Regions from separate parts of the Serratia sp. NPDC087055 genome, predicted to be linked through region 1. Evidence: predicted binding sites of a transcription regulator. Region 1 holds the regulator's gene; each other region holds the start of a gene.
The links. The regulator sigma-54, encoded in region 1, starts transcription at its own class of promoters, with help from an activator protein. The targets are predictions, from matches to a motif close to GTTGGCACANNTTTCGCTNT.
Positions count from the first base shown of each region.

Region 2: ACI2J2_RS14495 (circularly permuted type 2 ATP-grasp protein) is a predicted target of sigma-54. The motif match lies at 3,547-3,566, and genes of this name have one in related genera.
Region 3: glnA (glutamate--ammonia ligase) is a predicted target of sigma-54. The motif match lies at 1,382-1,401, and genes of this name have one in related genera.

Region 1 is NZ_JBJDOG010000003.1:285,031-291,989, forward strand. It holds gene mlaF (phospholipid ABC transporter ATP-binding protein MlaF) at 1-174, opposite strand, end outside; gene ACI2J2_RS17505 (calcium/sodium antiporter) at 579-1,556, shown strand; gene kdsD (arabinose-5-phosphate isomerase KdsD) at 1,573-2,559, shown strand; gene kdsC (3-deoxy-manno-octulosonate-8-phosphatase KdsC) at 2,577-3,131, shown strand; gene lptC (LPS export ABC transporter periplasmic protein LptC) at 3,128-3,706, shown strand; gene lptA (lipopolysaccharide ABC transporter substrate-binding protein LptA) at 3,675-4,214, shown strand; gene lptB (LPS export ABC transporter ATP-binding protein) at 4,221-4,946, shown strand; gene rpoN (RNA polymerase factor sigma-54) at 4,996-6,429, shown strand; gene hpf (ribosome hibernation promoting factor) at 6,453-6,740, shown strand; gene ptsN (PTS IIA-like nitrogen regulatory protein PtsN) at 6,895-6,959, shown strand, end outside.
Region 2 is NZ_JBJDOG010000002.1:156,049-163,007, reverse strand. It holds gene ACI2J2_RS14515 (FecCD family ABC transporter permease) at 1-940, shown strand, start outside; gene pyrB (aspartate carbamoyltransferase) at 1,372-2,307, shown strand; gene pyrI (aspartate carbamoyltransferase regulatory subunit) at 2,320-2,784, shown strand; gene ridA (2-iminobutanoate/2-iminopropanoate deaminase) at 2,942-3,328, shown strand; gene ACI2J2_RS14495 (circularly permuted type 2 ATP-grasp protein) at 3,602-5,038, shown strand; gene ACI2J2_RS14490 (alpha-E domain-containing protein) at 5,032-5,961, shown strand; gene ACI2J2_RS14485 (transglutaminase N-terminal domain-containing protein) at 5,958-6,752, shown strand; gene ACI2J2_RS14480 (peptidase) at 6,827-6,959, shown strand, end outside.
Region 3 is NZ_JBJDOG010000008.1:10,650-17,608, reverse strand. It holds gene typA (ribosome-dependent GTPase TypA) at 1-1,110, opposite strand, end outside; gene glnA (glutamate--ammonia ligase) at 1,481-2,890, shown strand; gene glnL (nitrogen regulation protein NR(II)) at 3,199-4,248, shown strand; gene glnG (nitrogen regulation protein NR(I)) at 4,257-5,669, shown strand; gene ACI2J2_RS23000 (YshB family small membrane protein) at 5,783-5,905, shown strand; gene hemN (oxygen-independent coproporphyrinogen III oxidase) at 5,953-6,959, opposite strand, start outside.

The DNA.
Region 1 (6,959 bases):
CAACTGACCGCCGATCAGACGCAAAAGCGTCGTTTTGCCAATGCCGGACGGCCCCATGATCGCCGTCACCTTGCCACGGGGAACCGTCAGGTTGATATCTTCGAATATCAGTCGATCGCCACGCGAGAAACTCATGTCACGAACTTCGACCAGGTTCTCTGCCTTCTGGTGCATGTTAATTGATCCTTTACGGCTCATTTTTGCTAAATCTACCCGTGATGTTAAAGCAACGGGCGCAATGCGTCTTATCTTTACAAAAACTTACCGGCATTGCGTTACCAATGGTGCGCTGAGGCCGAGCCGCTGACTCGACTCACCAATCTCACGTCTCGCGCCTTGCTGCGCACTCAAATTGCCACCAGCGCTGCTCACGCACAAGGAGAAGCACAGCCTAATTTTACTTTTACGCGCCACCCGGTCAAAATTGGCACCATAACGAAAAAAAACGAAAGTGTTCATATATTAGCCGGGAAAACCCGTTGCTGCGGCTTTAGCGTGCACAACGGAGGGCAAAGCAAGATAGCCGAATTACGGCTTTTAACCAACGAACCGGGATAATACCCAACAAAGGACCCTGCATGTTTCTCGCGATAGCGTTATTAATCGTTGGTTTATTTTTACTGGTGTATGGCGCAGACCGCTTAGTTTACGGTGCTGCAGTCATTTCTCGTTCACTTGGCGTGCCGCCGCTGATCATCGGCATGACCATCGTAGGTATCGGCACGTCCTTACCGGAGCTGTTCGTATCAACGACAGCAGCGCTGAACGGGCAAATAGATATGGCCGTTGGGAACGTATTAGGTTCCAATATTACAAATATTTTGCTGATACTGGGGGTCGCCGCGCTGATACACCCTCTGGCGGCACGTTCCGAAGTGTTGCGGCGCGAACTGCCGCTGATGTTGGCGGTCACAGTACTGTGCGGTTTCGTGTTGATGGATGGCACCTTGAGCCGGTTGGATGGCGTGGTGCTGTTGGCCGCCGCCGCGGTCTTTATTCTATTGATGTTAAAAATTGCCCGACTGGCGCAGCGTGAAGGCAATGACAGCCTGACCGTAGAGCAAATGGCCGAGCTGCCACAGGACAGCAGCAATACCGTCGCGGTGCTGTGGTTGGTGTTGGCGTTTATCATTCTGCCACTGTCTTCCAGAATGGTGGTCGATAACGCCACGGTGATTGCGCACTATTTCGGTATGAGTGAACTGGTTGTCGGTTTGACCATTATTGCTATTGGAACCAGCCTGCCTGAACTGGCTACCTCCATTGCCGGGGCACTAAAGGGTGAGGATGATATGGCGATTGGTAATATCATCGGCTCCAATATTTTCAATACCGTAATCGTACTGGGGGTTCCCGCCCTGCTGTCCCCGGGCAGCGTCGACGCTGCCGCCTTCCATCGCGATTACTGGGTGATGCTGGCAGTCAGCATTGTGCTGAGTGCCCTGTGCATTGGGCGGAAACATCGCATCGGCCATCTGGCGGGCGCTCTGTTATTATGTGGTTTTATTGCGTATCTTGCGGTGCTGTTCTTTAACCCTTTCAGTACTTTCGGCTAAACCGACGGGAATGAGTATGTCAAACATTCAGTTGCAACCGGGCTTTGATTTCCAGCAGGCAGGCAAAGAAGTGCTGCAGATTGAACGTGACGGGCTGGCTCAGCTCAGTCAATACATCAATGCAGACTTCACCCGCGCCTGCGAGCTGATTGCCGGTTGCAGTGGCAAAGTGGTCGTGATGGGCATGGGTAAATCCGGGCATATCGGCTGCAAAATTGCTGCAACCTTTGCCAGCACAGGCACACCTGCGTTCTTTGTTCATCCCGCCGAAGCCAGCCACGGCGACCTTGGAATGGTTACTACGCAAGATATCGTGCTCGCCATATCAAACTCGGGGGAGTCTAACGAAATCCAGGCGCTGATCCCGGTGTTGAAGCGCCAGCAAATCCCATTGATCTGCATGACCAACAACCCAGACAGCTCGATGGGCAAAGCGGCCGATATTCACCTGTGCATCAAGGTGCCACAGGAAGCCTGCCCGCTGGGTCTGGCTCCTACCACCAGCACCACGGCGACGCTGGTGATGGGTGACGCCTTGGCCGTCGCACTGCTGAAAGCCCGTGGTTTCACACCGGAAGATTTTGCCCTTTCGCACCCAGGCGGTGCTCTGGGCCGTCGTCTGTTGCTGCGTGTATGCGACATTATGCACAGCGGCGACGAAATTCCCCATGTCAGTGCCGACGCCTCTTTGCGCGACGCGCTGCTGGAAATCACCCGTAAAAATCTGGGCATGACGGTCATCTGTGACGATCTGATGAAGATCGCCGGTATCTTTACCGACGGTGACCTGCGCCGGATATTTGATATGGGCATTAACCTCAACGACGCCAGGATTGTCGATGTCATGACGCTGGGCGGCATCCGCGTACGCCCAAACCTGTTGGCCGTCGACGCGTTAAATCTGATGCAACAACGTCATATCACCGCGGTGCTGGTTGCCGATGGCGACCAATTGCTGGGTGTGGTACATATGCATGACATGCTGCGCGCCGGTGTCGTTTAATTATGGAAGAGAACTCAATGAGTCTGGTTGAAACCTGCTACGGGCCTGTAGAACAAGATGTCATGGCGCGTGCCGGGAAAATCCGCCTGCTGATTTGTGATGTCGATGGCGTGCTGTCAGACGGCCTGATTTTCATGGGCAACAATGGCGAAGAATTAAAAGCATTCAACGTCCGTGACGGTTACGGTATCCGCTGCCTGAAAACCTCAGATATCGAGGTGGCGATCATCACCGGTCGTTCCGCCAAGCTGCTGGAAGACCGGGCAAATACCCTCGGTATCACCCACCTTTATCAGGGGCAATCCGATAAGCTTTTGGCCTTCCGTGAACTGTTGGATACACTGTCGCTTACGGCAGATCAGGTCGCCTATATTGGTGACGATCTGATCGACTGGCCGGTGATGGCGCAAGTTGGCCTGGCCGTTGCGGTCGCAGATGCACATCCGTTGCTGCTGCCACGCGCCCACTACGTTACCCGCATTGCCGGCGGCCGCGGCGCGGTGCGCGAGCTGTGCGACATTATTCTTTTGGCTCAGAACAAGCTGGAGGACGCCAAAGGGCTGTCGATATGAGTAAAACCAAACTTTGGATCACCCTTTTGCTGGCGGTGATCGCATTGGCGCTGATTGGCTGGAACATGGCTGATTTCAATAATGACGCGGTCCCAGGGCCGGTGAACAGTCAGGACCCGACTTACCAGAGCCAGCACACGGTCACCATAGTGTACAATCCGACCGGCAAGCTGAGTTACAAGCTGGTAGCGGAAGATGTGAAGTATTATACCGCCGATGATTTAAGCTGGTTTACCCAGCCAGTGATGACGCTGTTTGATGAAAACGCGGTGGCTACCTGGTCAGTTCGCGCCGATCGCGCCAAACTGACTAAAGATCGGATGCTGTATCTTTACGGCCATGTCGAGGTGAATAGCCTGACCACCACCTCACAGCTGGAAAAAATTAAAACAGATAATGCTCAGGTGAACCTGGTGACCCAGGATGTGTCTTCGGATGACGAAGTGACACTCTACGGGACGAACTTCACCTCTAACGGCATGAAAATGCGTGGGAACCTGCGGACCAAAACCGCTGAGCTGATTGATAAGGTTAAGACCAACTATGAAATTCAGAACCAAAAAACAACGCCGTAATCTGTTGATCGGCAGCTTGATTTTGGCCGCCAGCGCCCCCGCTTGGGCGCTGAAGTCCGACTCCAATCAACCGGTGAGCATTGATTCACTGAAACAGTCACTGGATATGCAGAGCAACGTCAGCACCTTTACTGATAACGTGGTGATTAAGCAAGGCACCATCGATATCAAGGCGGACAAGGTCGTGGTGACTCGGCCGGGCGGCGATCAGAACAAAACCTACATTGAAGCCTTTGGTAACCCAGTGACTTTTTACCAGATGCAAGACAGTGGCAAGCCGGTGAAAGGCCATGCCCAAAAGGTCCGTTACGATGTCGCCTCGCAGTTAGTGACCCTGACCGGGAATGCCTATCTGGAACAGCTCGACAGCAACGTAAAAGGCGATCGCATCACCTACCTGGTGCAACAGCAGCAAATGCAGGCGTTTAGCGATAAAGGCAAACGCGTGACTACGGTTCTGGTACCGTCGCAGTTGCAAGACAAAAACGGGCAAAAGAAGAGTAACTAATCACTTATGGCTACACTCATCGCAGAAAACTTGGCGAAAGCCTACAAGGGCCGCAAAGTTGTTGAAGACGTCAGTCTGAACGTGAAATCCGGCGAAATCGTCGGCCTTCTGGGGCCGAACGGTGCCGGTAAGACCACCACCTTCTACATGGTGGTGGGTATCGTTCAACGTGATGCCGGGCGTATCGTGATTGACGAAGAAGACATCAGCCTGTTGCCACTGCATGCGCGCGCGCGTCGTGGTATCGGCTATCTACCGCAAGAAGCGTCAATCTTCCGCCGCCTGAGCGTGTATGACAACCTGATGGCCGTTCTTGAGATCCGTGATGACCTCAGCAGCGAACAGCGAGCAGACCGTGCGGTAGAGCTGATGGAAGAGTTCCATATCTCCCATCTGCGCGACAACCTGGGCCAGGCCTTGTCCGGTGGCGAACGCCGCCGCGTGGAGATCGCCCGAGCCCTGGCGGCCAACCCGAAATTCATCCTGCTGGATGAACCCTTCGCCGGGGTCGACCCCATCTCCGTTATCGACATTAAAAAGATTATCGAGCACTTGCGTGATAGCGGCCTGGGCGTGCTGATCACCGACCACAACGTGCGCGAAACGCTGGACGTATGTGAACGCGCCTACATTGTCAGCCAGGGCAAACTGATTGCTCACGGCACGCCGGATGCTATTCTGGCCGATGAGCAGGTGAAACGCGTTTATCTGGGCGAAGAATTCCGCCTCTGAGTACCAGCGCGCCCATTGGGCGACGGTTAACGGAAGTAAACAGAAGATTATGAAGCAAGGTTTGCAACTCAGGTTTAGCCAACAATTGGCTATGACCCCCCAACTCCAGCAGGCTATCCGCCTGTTGCAGTTGTCCACGCTTGAACTCCAGCAGGAGATACAGCTGGCATTAGAGAGCAACCCATTGCTTGAACAGACTGACCTGCACGAAGAAATCGAAACCAAAGAAACCCTCGAAACCGAAGGTTTGGACACCCGCGAAGCGCTAGAACAGAAAGACATGCCGGAAGAGCTGCCGTTGGACGCTACCTGGGATGAAATCTATACGGCGGGTACCCCCTCCGGTACCCGTACTGATTACAGCGATGATGAACTCCCGGTTTATCAAGGTGAAACCACCCAGACCCTGCAGGACTATCTGATGTGGCAGGTGGATCTCACACCGTTTTCCGATACGGATGCCGCCATCGCCACCTCAATCGTTGACGCTGTCGACGACACCGGTTATCTCACCGTGCCGCTGGAAGACATTCTGGAGAGCATCGGTGACGAAAATGTGACAATGGACGAAGTCGAAGCCGTATTGAAACGCGTACAGCGTTTTGATCCGGTTGGCGTTGCCGCGCGCGATCTGCGTGATTGCCTGTTGGTTCAGCTTTCCCAGTATGCCGAAGACACGCCCTATCTGGCTGAAGCACGCCTGATCATCAGTGAACACCTGGACTTGCTGGCCAACCACGACTTTCGCAGCCTAATGCGAACAACGCGCTCAAAAGAAGATACACTGAAAGAAGCGATGCAGCTGATTCAGTCACTCGATCCGCGTCCGGGCCAGTCGATCAATACCGGCGAGTCTGAGTACGTGATCCCAGACGTGCTGGTACGCAAAGTGCAAGATGTTTGGACGGTTGAGCTCAACAGTGACAGTATTCCACGGCTGAAGATCAACCAGCAATACGCCGCCATGGGCAACAGCGCGCGTAACGACAGCGACGGACAGTACATCCGCAGTAATCTGCAGGAAGCCAAATGGCTGATCAAAAGTCTGGAAAGCAGGAACGACACTTTACTGAAAGTCTCACGCTGCATTGTCGAGCAGCAACAGGCCTTCTTTGAGCAAGGTGCAGAATTTATGAAACCCATGGTACTGGCGGACATCGCTCAGGCCGTGGAGATGCATGAATCGACAATCTCACGCGTGACTACGCAAAAGTTTTTGCACAGTCCGCGCGGCATTTTCGAATTGAAATATTTCTTCTCAAGCCATGTGAATACCGACAGCGGAGGCGAGGCTTCCTCTACGGCGATCCGGGCAGTCGTGAAGAAAATGATCGCGGCGGAAAACCCCGCCAAACCGCTCAGCGACAGCAAGCTGGCCACCCTGCTCTCCGATCAGGGGATCATCGTGGCGCGGCGTACCGTCGCCAAGTACCGAGAGTCTTTGTCCATCCCGCCGTCCAACCAGCGTAAACAGTTGGTTTGACCTCTATTGAGAAGGAAGACACTATGCAGCTCAACATTACCGGACACCACATCGAAATCACCGAACCATTGCGTGAGTTCGTGAACACCAAGTTCGCTAAACTCGAACAGTATTTTGACCGCATAAATCAGGTGTATGTCGTTCTTAGTGTGGAAAAAGTGCAACAGATTGCGGAAGCAACGGTGCACGTGAATGGAGGCGAGTTGCACGCCACCTCGGAAGACGAGAACATGTATGCTGCAATTGATACCCTGATCGACAAACTGGCACGTCAATTGAACAAACATAAAGACAAACTGAAGCAACACTGACATTCTGGGCCGTTTCCGTCCGCGGATTCGGCTCAAACGTAGATTCGGCCATCGGCGCGTTACCTGTTTGTCTATGGGTACCGCGCCGATAAGCCAACAGGCGAAAAATCACCTCACAAGCCTGCTTGCTGGTGTGGTTTTAAGTGAAGATGAGATGAACAACGAAACAATGCAATTAAGCTCGGTCTTAAACATCGAGTGCACCAGAAGCGCCGTCCA
Region 2 (6,959 bases), on a different contig from region 1:
CCTCGGCAATATCGTGCAAGGCAGTGTGCCACTCTCTTTTTCTCAGGTGATGACCGCGCTGGGTATCACCCAGGGTGATGTGCCGCCAATGATTAAAAGCATTGTGCTGGAACTGCGTTTGCCACGAACGCTGCTGGGTTTACTGGCAGGAGCCGGATTGGCACTGGTCGGCGCACTCTTGCAAACCACTACCCGCAACGATCTGGCCGATCCTTTTCTGTTCGGCCTTTCCTCGGGCGCCTCTGCCGGCGTGGTGCTGGTGATTACCCGTCTCGGTAATAGCCTGGGGGCGTGGGCTTTACCCGTTTCCTCTTTTGTTGGCGGAATACTCTCCGCCGCGGTCGTGATGCTTATTTTCATGACCCAATCGCAGAAAGGCACCGAGAAACTGATCATCTGCGGCCTCGCGGTCTCTTTTTTATTCGGGGCCTTCACCAATTATCTGGTTTTTTCCGGCGATCAACGAACAGCCGGCAGCGTACTCTTCTGGACACTGGGCGGGCTGGGTCTGGCCCGTTGGGATAATTTGATTTTTGCCTTGATCGCGCTGCTGTTACTGGTGGTATTGATTACATTACGCTGGCGATCGCTGGATGCTTTACTGGCGGGTGAACAGACTGCCGGCACGCTGGGCATCAACACCAGCCGATTACGCATGGAAGTCTTTCTGTGTTGTTCGCTGGCGACCGCGTTACTGGTGGCATTAACCGGAGTGATTGGGTTTGTCGGCTTAATGGTTCCCCATCTGGCACGCCCCTTTACCGGCGTTCGTCACCGGCGCCTGCTGCCGTTGGTTGGCGTCATGGGAGCAATGTTACTCTCTGCCGGCGATCTGCTAAGCCGCGTCATTGCCTCGCCCCAAGAACTGCCCATCGGGATTATTACTGCCGGTCTTGGCGGGATTTTCGTGCTGGTTATTTTACTGCGGCGCACTCACTGATCCTTGATTTACAGGGCAGGTTCCTAAAAGCAACCAGCCAATCGATTGCGAAATGGCAAAAAATCGGCGTTTTAGCGCTTGCAGTGTCCAAAAGCGCGAGTATAATGCGCGACAATTTGCCAGGAGAAAGCATGAAAAACGACGTTTGTTTTGTTAGCCACAACCGACAAAACCGACTGCCAATCGGCAGCCAACTGCCGTTATTTCTCCTGTTGCTAAACCGATCGTTTCAAGCCCCTCATTGAGGGGCTTTTTTTTGCCTTAAAAAATCATGCCCGAGAGATTTCGGGGCGCAGCCAGAGGTAACCGCTTGAATCACCCTGCGCTTAGTCAGCTAAGTGACGGGGGAAAAGCGAGAAGCCAACACCGCTGCGGTTCGAAAGATGACGGGCATTCCCGCGCCACGGGCATGTGTCGAGAAGGAGTGAAAAATGGCCAATCCGCTGTATCACAAAAATATCATCTCTATTAACGATCTCAGCCGCGAGGATCTGGAGCTGGTGCTACGCACCGCCGCCAGCCTGAAATCCAATCCACAGCCTGAGCTGCTAAAGCACAAGGTCATTGCCAGCTGCTTCTTTGAAGCGTCAACCCGTACCCGCTTGTCGTTTGAAACCGCGATGCACCGCCTGGGGGCCTCGGTGGTTGGCTTTGCCGACGGCAGCAACACCTCACTCGGCAAGAAAGGCGAAACCCTGGCTGACACTATCTCGGTCATTGGCACCTACGTCGACGCCATCGTAATGCGCCACCCACAGGAAGGCGCTGCACGGCTGGCAACCGAATTCTCCGGCGGGATCCCGGTGCTCAACGCCGGTGACGGGGCCAACCAGCATCCGACGCAAACGCTGCTGGATCTGTTCACCATTCAGGAAACGCAGGGCCGCCTGAACAACATCAATATCGCTATGGTGGGTGACCTGAAATACGGACGTACCGTGCATTCACTGGCACAGGCGCTGGCTAAATTTGAAGGCAACCGCTTCTTCTTCATCGCCCCGGACGCGCTGGCCATGCCGACCTACATCCTGAAAATGCTGGAAGAAAAAGGCATCCAATACAGCCTGCACAGCAGTATCGAGGAAGTGGTGCCTGAACTGGATATTCTCTACATGACCCGGGTACAGAAAGAGCGCCTGGACCCTTCCGAATACGCTAACGTGAAAGCGCAGTTCGTCCTGCGTGCAGCGGATCTGGCAGACGCACGTACCCATCTCAAAGTCTTGCACCCGCTGCCGCGCATTGACGAGATCACTACCGACGTGGATAAAACACCCTACGCCTACTACTTCCAGCAGGCAGGCAACGGTATTTACGCGCGTCAGGCACTGTTGGCGCTGGTATTAAACGCAGATTTGGCTCTTTAAGGGGGAACCGTCATGACTCACGATAACAAACTGCAGGTTGAAGCAATCAAATGCGGTACGGTGATTGACCATATTCCGGCACAGATAGGGTTTAAGCTACTGACGCTGTTTAAACTGACTGCCACCGATCAGCGCATTACTATCGGCCTGAACCTGCCGTCCAATGAGCTGGGCCGCAAAGATCTGATTAAAATCGAGAACACGTTCCTGACGGAGCAACAAGCCAACCAATTGGCGATGTACGCCCCCAAAGCGACGGTTAACCGCATCGATAATTACGAGGTGGTGCGTAAACTGACTCTCAGCCTGCCGGATCATATCGACGGCGTGCTGACCTGTCCGAACAGCAACTGCATCAGCCGTAGTGAACCGGTATCGTCCAGCTTTAGCGTGAAATCCCGCGACGGTGACGTACACCTGAAGTGCCATTACTGCGAGAAAGAGTTCGAACACCAGGTCGTATTGCAGGCAGACTAAATCTGCGCTTTTCGCCGGGAGACGGCGCTGTTATTCTCCCGGCGACGCCCTATAATGGGGTTTCTGGATAGAACAACCCACGTTGCTACCCAATGGATTTTAAGCCGTAGCCAACAACGCTGCGGTTTGAAAGACGAAGGGTAAATTAGGAGAAAAAATGTCACGTAACATCAGCACTGAACTCGCCCCGGCAGCCATTGGTCCTTACGTGCAGGGCGTTGATCTGGGCAGCATGATCATCACTTCCGGTCAGATCCCTGTCGATCCTAAAACCGGTGCCGTTGCCGACGACGTGACCGCTCAGGCACGCCAGTCACTGGAAAACGTTAAAGCGATCGTTGAAGCCGCAGGCCTGAAAGTCGCCGATATCGTGAAAACCACGGTATTCGTGAAAGATCTGAACGATTTCGCCACCGTTAACGCCGCGTACGAAAGCTTCTTCACCGAACATAACGCGCCTTTCCCAGCACGTTCTTGCGTCGAAGTTGCTCGTCTGCCAAAAGACGTGAAAATCGAAATCGAAGCCATCGCCGTTCGTCGTTAATTCTACGGCAACGCGCCCAACGGTCAGCCATCGGCTGGCCGTTTTTATTTTTCCACTTGCAGCATGCCCCTCTTCTGACGCGCCACTAACGATCACTCTGGCTCTCGCTCACTGCAGTTTCGCCCCGTTTTAAGGCACCCCTCGCTTTGATTGCACCTAGAGAGTGCTCCTTCTCGTCCCAATCCTGTGTTTTCGCGCCATTTTCGCCCCTTTCTCACCTTGGCACATTTTATGCTGGATCCGTTTACAGCCTGTAATGTCGACGAGGTGATGATGCTAAATATCGATCTGTCCGCTTCACCGTTTTTTGATGAGATGCTTCTGGCTGAGGGTAAACACCGGGGTCACTACGAAGCTTACTGGCACTGGCTGCAACAGGCCGACCAAAAGGCCATTCAACGCAAAAGAGAAGAAGCTGCACTGCTGTTTCACCGAGTGGGGATTACCTTTAATGTCTATGGTGATGACGATGGTGCCGAACGACTGATCCCGTTTGATAGCGTGCCACGCATCATTCCCGCCAGCGAATGGGCGATGCTCGATCGCGGCATTCGCCAACGTGTTCAGGCGCTAAACGCCTTTCTTCACGACATTTACCATCAACAACATATTCTGAAGGCCGGGATCATTCCGGCAGAACAGGTGCTGGCGAACGATCAATATCAGCCTTGTATGCAAGGGGTCGATCTGCACCGCAATATTTACGCGCACATCGTTGGCGTGGACATGGTGCGTAACGGTGACGGCCAATATTACGTGCTGGAAGATAACCTGCGCACGCCCTCCGGCGTTTCCTACATGCTGGAAAACCGCAAGATGATGATGCGCCTGTACCCCGAACTGTTCGCCCAGCAACGCATTGCACCGGTGGAACGCTATCCGTCGCACCTGCTGCAAACCCTGCGCGAAAGCTCGCCGATTAACGATCCCACGGTCGTGGTACTGACTCCGGGCCGCTTTAACAGCGCCTATTTCGAGCACAGTTTCCTGGCGCAGCAGATGGGGGTTGAGCTGGTGGAAAGCGCCGACCTGTTCGTCAAGGACGGCGCCGTGTTTATGCGCACCACCGCCGGGCCTTGCAAGGTGGATGTGATTTACCGCCGGGTGGACGACGCGTTCCTCGATCCGCTGGCGTTCCGCCCCGACTCGATGCTCGGCGTTCCGGGGCTGCTGTCGGTTTACCGCACCGGCAATGTGGTACTGGCAAACGCCATTGGCACCGGCGTGGCCGACGACAAGTCGATCTATCCGTATGTGCCGGACATGGTGCGTTTCTATCTGCAAGAAGAGCCGATCCTCAACAACGTCCCCACCTGGCAATGTCGTCACAAGAATGAGCTGTCCTATGTGTTGGCCAATCTGGATCAGATGGTGGTGAAAGAGGTCCACGGTGCCGGTGGTTACGGCATGCTGATCGGCCCGGCGGCGACCAAAGACGAAATCGCCCATTTCCGCACCTTGCTGTTAGCCAAACCCCATAACTACATTGCGCAAAATACCCTGGCGCTGTCGACCTGCCCGACTTTCGTCAACGAAGGCTTGGCCCCGCGGCATATCGATCTGCGGCCGTTTGCCCTCAGCGGGGCTGAAATTCGGCTGGTGCCCGGCGGGCTGACGCGTGTGGCGCTGGCGCAAGGTTCGCTGGTGGTCAACTCGTCGCAAGGCGGGGGAACCAAGGACACCTGGGTGTTGGAGGACGACATATGCTGAGCCGAACTGCCAGTGAACTCTATTGGATGGCCCGCTATCTGGAGCGGGCAGAAAGCATTGCCCGGGTACTTGATGTGACCAACAAGCTGTCGATGATGCCAATCCGCGACAGCGAAGATCAGGATTTGCAGGTGCCACTCAATTTGACCAGCACCGGGCAACTGTATGCCGCCGCCTATCCCGATCTAACCATGGCCAACCTGGTGAGTTTTTTCGCACTCGACAGCCGCAATTACAGCAGCATTTACAGCTGCCTGCAAATGGGGTGGAACAATGCCCATGCGGTGCGTGGCAGCCTGTCCTCCGAGGTGTGGGAGTGCATTAATGCCACCTGGATCGAGATGAAGCTAATCCGCCGCCAAGGCATAGGTTCGGTAGGCGCAGATGCCTTTTTCGACTGGGTGAAAGAGCGTTCACACCTGTTTCGCGGTGCCATGTTCGGCACCTTGTTACGCAGTGACGCCATGTGCTTTATCCGCCTCGGTACCCTGTTGGAGCGGGCCGACGGCACCGCACGTCTGCTGGGAGTCAAGAATAGCTTGATGGACAGGGACGGCGACCCGGTACGCGAGTATTACCGCATGGACACGTTGCTGCGGGCCGTGAGCGCACGCGAAGCCTATCACAGCATCTACAAACAGCAGCTCAGCCGGGACACCATTGCCGAACTGATGATCCTGCGTAATGAAATCCCACGCTCCCTGCTGGCCTGCGTCGGCGACATGGTGCAGCAGCTGGAGCAAATTGGCGGTAACCGTTCAAATCAGCCACGCCGACTGGCGCACACCCTGCACGCCGAGCTGCGATTCAGCAGCATGAAAGACCTGAACAAGGTGGGGCTAACCAACTGGTTAGACGCGTTTCTCGGGCAGATTAGCGGTATTGCGGAGAGCGTCCATCACACTTATCTGGAGGCACAATGAAACTGAACATTGAGCACAACACCCATTATACCTACGCCCAGCAGGTACAGCGTAGCACTCAGTATCTGCGCCTGACGCCACAGGACTCAGAGCATCAACGCATCATCTCCTGGCAACTCACGCTGCCGGAAGAGGCGGTATGTACCACCGACGCCTTCGGCAACGTGCTGCATGTACTGACGTTGGATCATCCACACCAGGCGATTACCATTCAGGCCCATGGCGTCGTGGAGATTGAAGATAGTGCAGAGGATCAGGTCACGGGGCATCTGTCACCGCTGGTTTTTCTGCGTCACAGCCCGTTGACCCAGCCCGACAGCGCGATACAGGCCTTTGCCCTGCGCTATCATCAACCACAGGCGGTGCTGGACGGGCTGGAAAACCTGATGGGCGAACTGTTGCTAAAAATGCCTTACAGCCCAGGCTCCACCAGCGTCACCGACAGCGCCGCCCAGGCATTCGCGACCGGTACCGGCGTTTGCCAGGATCATACCCATGTGTTTCTGGTCTGCTGCCGCAGCCTGAACATTCCGGCGCGCTACGTCAGCGGCTATCTCTACAGCGAAGACTCCACCCATGTCGCCACCCACGCCTGGGCAGAAGCCTGGATCGACGAACGCTGGCACAGCTTTGACGTCACTAACAATACCCGCTTGCCGAATCAGCACCTTAAGCTGGCCGTGGGCATCGACTATCTGGACGCCTGCCCGGTGCGCGGCATGCGGTTGGGGGGAGGGTGTGAAAATATGCAAACCATGGCCGAAGTGCAGATGATGCCAACCGGGCAATAGCCTCTTGCCGAAAGCGAAGGTTTACGGCACGCTGGCGTTTGGCGGCGTGCCAGTACTGTTTTGAGGGATTTGGTATGACCTATTGTGTGGCCATGCGCTTGTCATCCGGGCTGGTCTTTGCTTCCGATTCACGCACCAATGCCGGAGTGGACCATATTTCCACCTTCCGCAAACTGCACGTGTTCCAACAAGACGGTGACCGCATGC
Region 3 (6,959 bases), on a different contig from region 1:
GATCAGAACCGACAGGTGAAGTTCACCACGGCCAGATACGCGGAATGCGTCAGCATCTTCAGTTTCTTCAACACGCAACGCAACGTTGTGCACCAATTCCTTGTTCAGACGCTCAAGGATTTGACGTGAAGTCACGAACTTACCTTCTTTACCGCAGAAAGGTGAGGTGTTGACGTTGAAGAACATGGTTACGGTTGGCTCATCGACAGACAGCGCTGGCAGTGCTTCCACTGCAGAGGTGTCACAGATGGTGTCGGAAATGTTCAGCTCGCCCAGACCGGTGATAGCGATGATGTCGCCCGCTTCAGCCAGGGTCGACTCGATACGCTCCAGACCCATGTGGCCCAGCACTTTGCCCACTTTACCGCTGCGAGTTTTACCTTCGCTATCGATGATAGTGACCTGCTGGTTTGGCTTCACTTTACCGCGCTTGATACGGCCGATGCCGATCACGCCCAGGTAGTTGTTGTAGTCCAGCTGAGAGATCTGCATCTGGAACGGTGCTTCGAGCTCAACCTGCGGTGCAGACACGTGGTCCACGATCGCTTGATACAGCGGGGTCATGTCTTCCGCCATCTCATTGTGGTCAGTACCCGCGATCCCCATCAGTGCAGAAGCATAGATGATTGGGAAGTCGAGCTGCTCGTCGGTCGCGTCGAGGTTAACGAACAGGTCGAAGACCTGATCAACAACCCAATCAGGACGTGCGCCTGGACGGTCAACCTTGTTGATTACCACGATCGGCTTCAGACCATTAGCAAACGCTTTTTTGGTCACAAAGCGGGTTTGCGGCATTGGGCCATCCATTGCGTCCACAACCAGCAGCACCGAGTCAACCATTGACATCACACGCTCAACCTCACCGCCGAAGTCGGCGTGTCCTGGGGTATCCACGATGTTGATGCGGTAGTCTTTCCAATTAATGGCGGTGTTTTTTGCGAGGATGGTAATCCCACGCTCTTTCTCCAAATCGTTGGAGTCCATTACGCGTTCGGTGGCTTCTACACGCTCTCCGAAAGTACCGGATTGTTGCAGCAGCTTATCAACCAGGGTGGTTTTACCATGGTCAACGTGGGCAATAATGGCGATGTTACGCAAATTTTCGATCACAGCTTTGCCTCAGGCATTAGAAATAGCGCGCTATTGTACACGTATTAAGCGAGGGACTAAACAAGATCACAACAGTCTCTTATAAACAACTGTGTACAGGTCAGTATGTGATCCCTTTCACGGTGCAAAAAGCATCATCTGGTGCACTTTTGCACCATTACAGTGCCCCACCTCGCACTGATTGCACCATTTAAGTGCAATACGTCACTAATGGTGCATACTCATTCTGTGCAAAACCCGCACAGAAAGGCGTTTAACACGCTTTCGCAAAGTTGGCACAGTTTTCGCTTTAGTCTTTTCAAGGCAAAAAAAGCCAGTTTCACAGATTCGTTCCACGACGACGACAATGATAAATCCGGGAGAGTTAAGTATGTCCGCTGAACACGTTTTGACGATGCTGAATGAGCATGAAGTGAAATTCGTAGACCTGCGTTTCACTGACACCAAGGGTAAAGAACAACACGTCACCATCCCTGCTCACCAGGTGAATGCCGACTTCTTCGAAGAAGGTAAAATGTTTGACGGCTCCTCGATCGGCGGTTGGAAAGGTATCAACGAATCTGACATGGTGCTGATGCCAGACGCCAGCACGGCGGTATTGGACCCGTTCTTCGAAGAATCTACCCTGATTATTCGTTGCGACATCCTTGAGCCAGGCACCATGCAAGGCTATGACCGTGACCCACGCTCCATTTCCAAGCGTGCAGAAGACTTCCTGCGTTCATCCGGCATTGCGGACACCGTATTGTTCGGGCCAGAGCCAGAATTCTTCCTGTTCGATGACATTCGTTTCGGCAGCAGCATCCGTGGTTCCCACGTGGCTATCGACGATATCGAAGGCGCATGGAACTCAGGCACCCAATACGATGGCGGCAACAAAGGCCACCGTCCGGCAGTGAAAGGCGGCTACTTCCCAGTTCCTCCGGTCGACTCTTCACAAGACATCCGTTCTACCATGTGTTTGACCATGGAAGAAATGGGTCTGGTTGTTGAAGCGCACCACCATGAAGTGGCAACTGCAGGTCAGAACGAAGTGGCAACCCGCTTCAACACCATGACCAAAAAAGCTGACGAAATCCAAATCTACAAATACGTGGTTCACAACGTGGCTCACGCATTTGGTAAAACAGCGACCTTCATGCCGAAGCCAATGTTCGGTGATAACGGTTCTGGTATGCACTGCCACATGTCTCTGTCCAAGAACGGCACGAACCTGTTCGCTGGCGACAAATACGGCGGCCTGTCTGAAACTGCCCTGTTCTATATCGGCGGTATCATCAAGCATGCTAAAGCAATCAATGCCCTGGCCAACCCGACCACCAACTCTTACAAGCGTCTGGTCCCAGGCTACGAAGCCCCGGTCATGCTGGCTTACTCAGCCCGTAACCGCTCCGCTTCTATCCGTATTCCGGTAGTAGCTAGCCCGAAAGCGCGTCGTATCGAAGCTCGCTTCCCGGATCCAGCAGCTAACCCATACCTGTGCTTCGCAGCTCTGCTGATGGCAGGCCTGGACGGTGTGATTAATAAAATCCACCCTGGCGATGCCATGGACAAAAACCTGTATGACCTGCCACCGGAAGAAGAAGCTGAAATTCCAAAAGTTGCAGGCTCCCTGGATGAAGCGCTGGCTGCATTAAGCGAAGACCGCGAGTTCCTGACCCGTGGCGGCGTCTTCACCGACGACGCGATCGACGCTTATATCGACCTGCGTAAAGAAGAAATGGATCGTGTTCGCATGACGCCACACCCGGTTGAATTCGAACTCTACTACAGCGTTTAAGTTTTACCGCGCCGTCTGCGGACGGCGCCCAGATTTAGTTGTCTTTTTTGTTGCCGTGGAAACTTTCTGCCCATCTTCGGATGGGTTTTTTTCTCCACCATATTTTCTGCAAAACTATTCCATACCGCGTACATGACGGATGGAGTAGGATAAATGCACTAAAAAGGTGCAGTCGTCTGCTATGCCCAATGAATTTCAAGGTGCAGCTAGGCGGCAACCGAGCCAACCGACAGGAGCTTGGTCTGCCAAGTGACTGGTGTGAGTAAGAGCAGCCAACAACGCTGCGTCTTGAAAGATGAAGGGCATATATGGCAACTGGCAAGCTGCCCGACGCAGGGCAGATCCTCAATTCGCTCATTAACAGCATTCTGCTGTTGGATGACTCACTGGCGGTTCATTACGCCAATCCGGCAGCACAACAACTGCTGGCACAGAGCTCCCGTAAACTTTTCGGTACGCCGTTACCCGATCTGCTCGGCTACTTCTCACTGAACGTCGATTTGATGCGTGAGAGCCTGCACGCCGGTCAGGGCTTTACCGATAACGAAGTGACCCTGGTGGTTGACGGGCGTGCGCACATCCTCTCTTTGACCGCCCAGGCGCTGCCTGAAGGCTACATCTTGGTCGAGCTGGCGCCGATGGATAACCAACGCCGCCTGAGTCAGGAACAGTTACAGCACGCACAACAAGTTGCAGCGCGTGATTTAGTCCGTGGTCTGGCACACGAGATCAAAAACCCATTGGGTGGTTTACGGGGCGCGGCGCAGTTGCTGGCCAAGGCGCTGCCTGATCCATCACTGACCGAATACACCAAGGTCATCATTGAACAGGCCGACCGCCTGCGCAACCTGGTTGATCGCCTGCTGGGCCCACAACGGCCTGGCCAGCACATTACCCAAAGTATTCATCAGGTCGCAGAACGCGTTTGCCAACTGGTGGCTCTCGAGAAACCCGATAACGTGACGCTGGTCCGTGATTACGACCCCAGCCTGCCAGAAATGGCACACGATCCGGATCAAATCGAACAGGTTCTGCTGAACATTACCCGTAACGCTCTGCAGGCACTGGGGCCGGCTGGCGGCACCATCACGCTGCGTACCCGCACCGCGTTCCAGATCACCCTGCATGGCAGTCGTTACCGGCTGGCAGCACGTATCGATATAGAGGATGACGGCCCCGGCGTGCCGGCGCAGTTACAAGACACGCTGTTTTACCCAATGGTCAGTGGCCGCGAAGGCGGAACCGGCTTGGGTTTATCCATCGCCCGTAATCTTATTGATCAACATTGCGGAAAAATTGAATTTAACAGTTGGCCAGGACATACCGAATTCTCGGTGTACCTGCCTATTCGTCAGTGAGGTTTTCTATGCAACGAGGGATAGTCTGGATCGTCGATGACGATAGCTCCATCCGCTGGGTGCTTGAACGCGCACTCACTGGGGCGGGTGTGAGCTGCGTGACCTTCGAGAGTGGCAATGAGGTGTTGGAAGCCCTGTCCACGCAAACACCTGACGTGTTGCTGTCTGACATCCGCATGCCCGGCATGGATGGTCTTGCATTACTCAAGCAGATAAAGCAGCGCCACCCTATGCTTCCGGTCATCATAATGACGGCACATTCGGATTTGGACGCCGCTGTCAGCGCATATCAACAAGGGGCATTTGATTACCTGCCAAAACCTTTTGATATCGATGAAGCTGTCGCACTGGTCGAACGTGCTATCAGTCATTATCAGGAACAACAACAGCCGGCGCGCAGCCAGCCGGCTAACGATCCGGTAGCGGATATTATCGGCGAAGCCCCGGCAATGCAGGATGTGTTCCGTATTATCGGACGTCTATCACGCTCGTCGATCAGCGTGTTGATCAACGGTGAATCCGGCACAGGTAAAGAACTGGTGGCTCATGCTCTGCACCGCCACAGCCCGCGCGTCAAATCGCCTTTTATCGCATTAAATATGGCCGCTATTCCCAAAGATCTGATCGAATCTGAACTGTTCGGTCACGAAAAGGGGGCCTTTACCGGTGCCAATCAGATCCGTCAGGGCCGCTTTGAGCAGGCTGACGGCGGAACCTTGTTCCTGGATGAAATCGGCGATATGCCGCTGGATGTTCAAACCCGTTTGCTGCGGGTACTGGCAGATGGCCAATTCTATCGGGTCGGCGGTTATGCCCCGGTTAAGGTAGACGTTCGTATCATCGCCGCGACACACCAGAACCTGGAATTACGCGTACAAGAAGGCAAATTCCGTGAGGATCTGTTCCATCGTCTCAATGTGATACGTGTACACCTGCCGCCATTGCGTGAGCGCCGTGAGGACATTCCGCGCCTGGCGCGCTACTTCCTGCAGGTGGCAGCAAAAGAGCTGGGCGTTGAGGCGAAGAATTTGCATCCAGAGACCGAAACGGCTCTGACTCGTCTGCCGTGGCCAGGCAACGTGCGTCAATTGGAGAACACCTGCCGCTGGTTAACCGTAATGGCCGCCGGGCAAGAGGTGCTGATTCAGGATCTGCCGAGTGAGTTGTTTGAGACCTCTGCGCCAGAAACCACCAGCCACAGTCTGCCAGACAGCTGGGCCACATTGCTGGCACAGTGGGCCGACCGCGCACTGCGCTCCGGTCATCAAAACTTGCTGTCAGAAGCACAGCCTGAAATGGAACGCACGCTGCTCACCACGGCACTGCGTCATACCCAAGGGCATAAGCAGGAGGCCGCACGTTTGCTGGGCTGGGGCCGCAATACGTTAACGCGTAAATTAAAAGAGTTGGGAATGGAATAGTTTGCGTGATTGATTATAGAAAACGCAATCTGGCGCACAAAAAAACCGCTATGTCAGACTTTACAGCCAGTAAGGCAGCAGTATGATCGAAGCGCACACTCTGGAGGCTCTCGATGCTGGACTCATTTGTCGCATTCATTTCCCAAGGTGCAGCGCTTGGCTCCGCTGCCAGCCACACGCCACAGGCAGCCGTGGCTGCGGTGCTGTGCGCAGCACTGATTAATTTTTTGAGTTAAATAGTTAATCGAAAAAACAGCCGCTAATGCGGCTGTTTTTTTATTCCTCAAATAACCCGAGAGAATTGCTGCGTGCGCGCCTGCTGACGCAGGTAGATATCAAAGCACATGCAGATATTGCGGATCAGTAACCGGCCACGTGGCGTAACACGGATACCCTGCTCGTTGCGTTCCACCAACCCGTCACGTTCAAACGGCGCCAGCAGTTGCAAATCTTCAGCAAAATAGCTGGCGAAGCTGATGCCGAACGGCTGTTCTATTGCCAGGTAGTCCAGCTTAAAGTTACAAATCAACGTTTTGATCACCTCACGCCGCAAACAATCGTCTTCCGTCATAGCCAGGCCGCGCCACAGTGCATTGCCCTGCGCTTCAACGCGGCTGTAATAGGTTTTCAGCTCTTTCTGGTTCTGCGCATAGCTGTCACCCAGCATGCTGATGGCCGAAACCCCAAGCCCCAGGAGATCACTGTCGCCCTGGGTGGTATACCCCTGGAAATTACGGTGCAGCTTTCCTTCACGTTGCGCCACCGCCAGTTCATCATCTGGGCGTGCAAAGTGGTCCATGCCAATAAACTGGTAACCCGATTCGGTCAGGGAGGCGATGGTCTGTTGCAGGATATCCAGCTTCTGCTGTGCCGTCGGCAAATCCACGTCTTTGATTTTGCGCTGGGCCGCGAATAAATTCGGCATATGAGCGTAGTTAAATACGCTCAGACGATCCGGATTTAGCTCTGCCACCCGCTGCAGGGTGTAAGCAAAGCTCTCTGGTGTCTGCTTTGGCAATCCATAGATCAGATCGATATTGGTGGAATTAAAGCCTAGCGCTTTGGCGCGGGCAATCAGCGCAAAGATGAAGGCTTCATCCTGCTCGCGGTTCACCAACCGCTGCACGTCTTTATTGAAGTCCTGCACACCCATGCTCAGACGGTTAAAGCCCTCGCTGCGTAAATGATCGAGCACATCCAGCTCAATCTCACGCGGATCGACTTCGATCGACATTTCAAGATCGGGGAGAAAATCAAAGTGTTGCCGTAACAGCGCTACCAGCGTGCTGA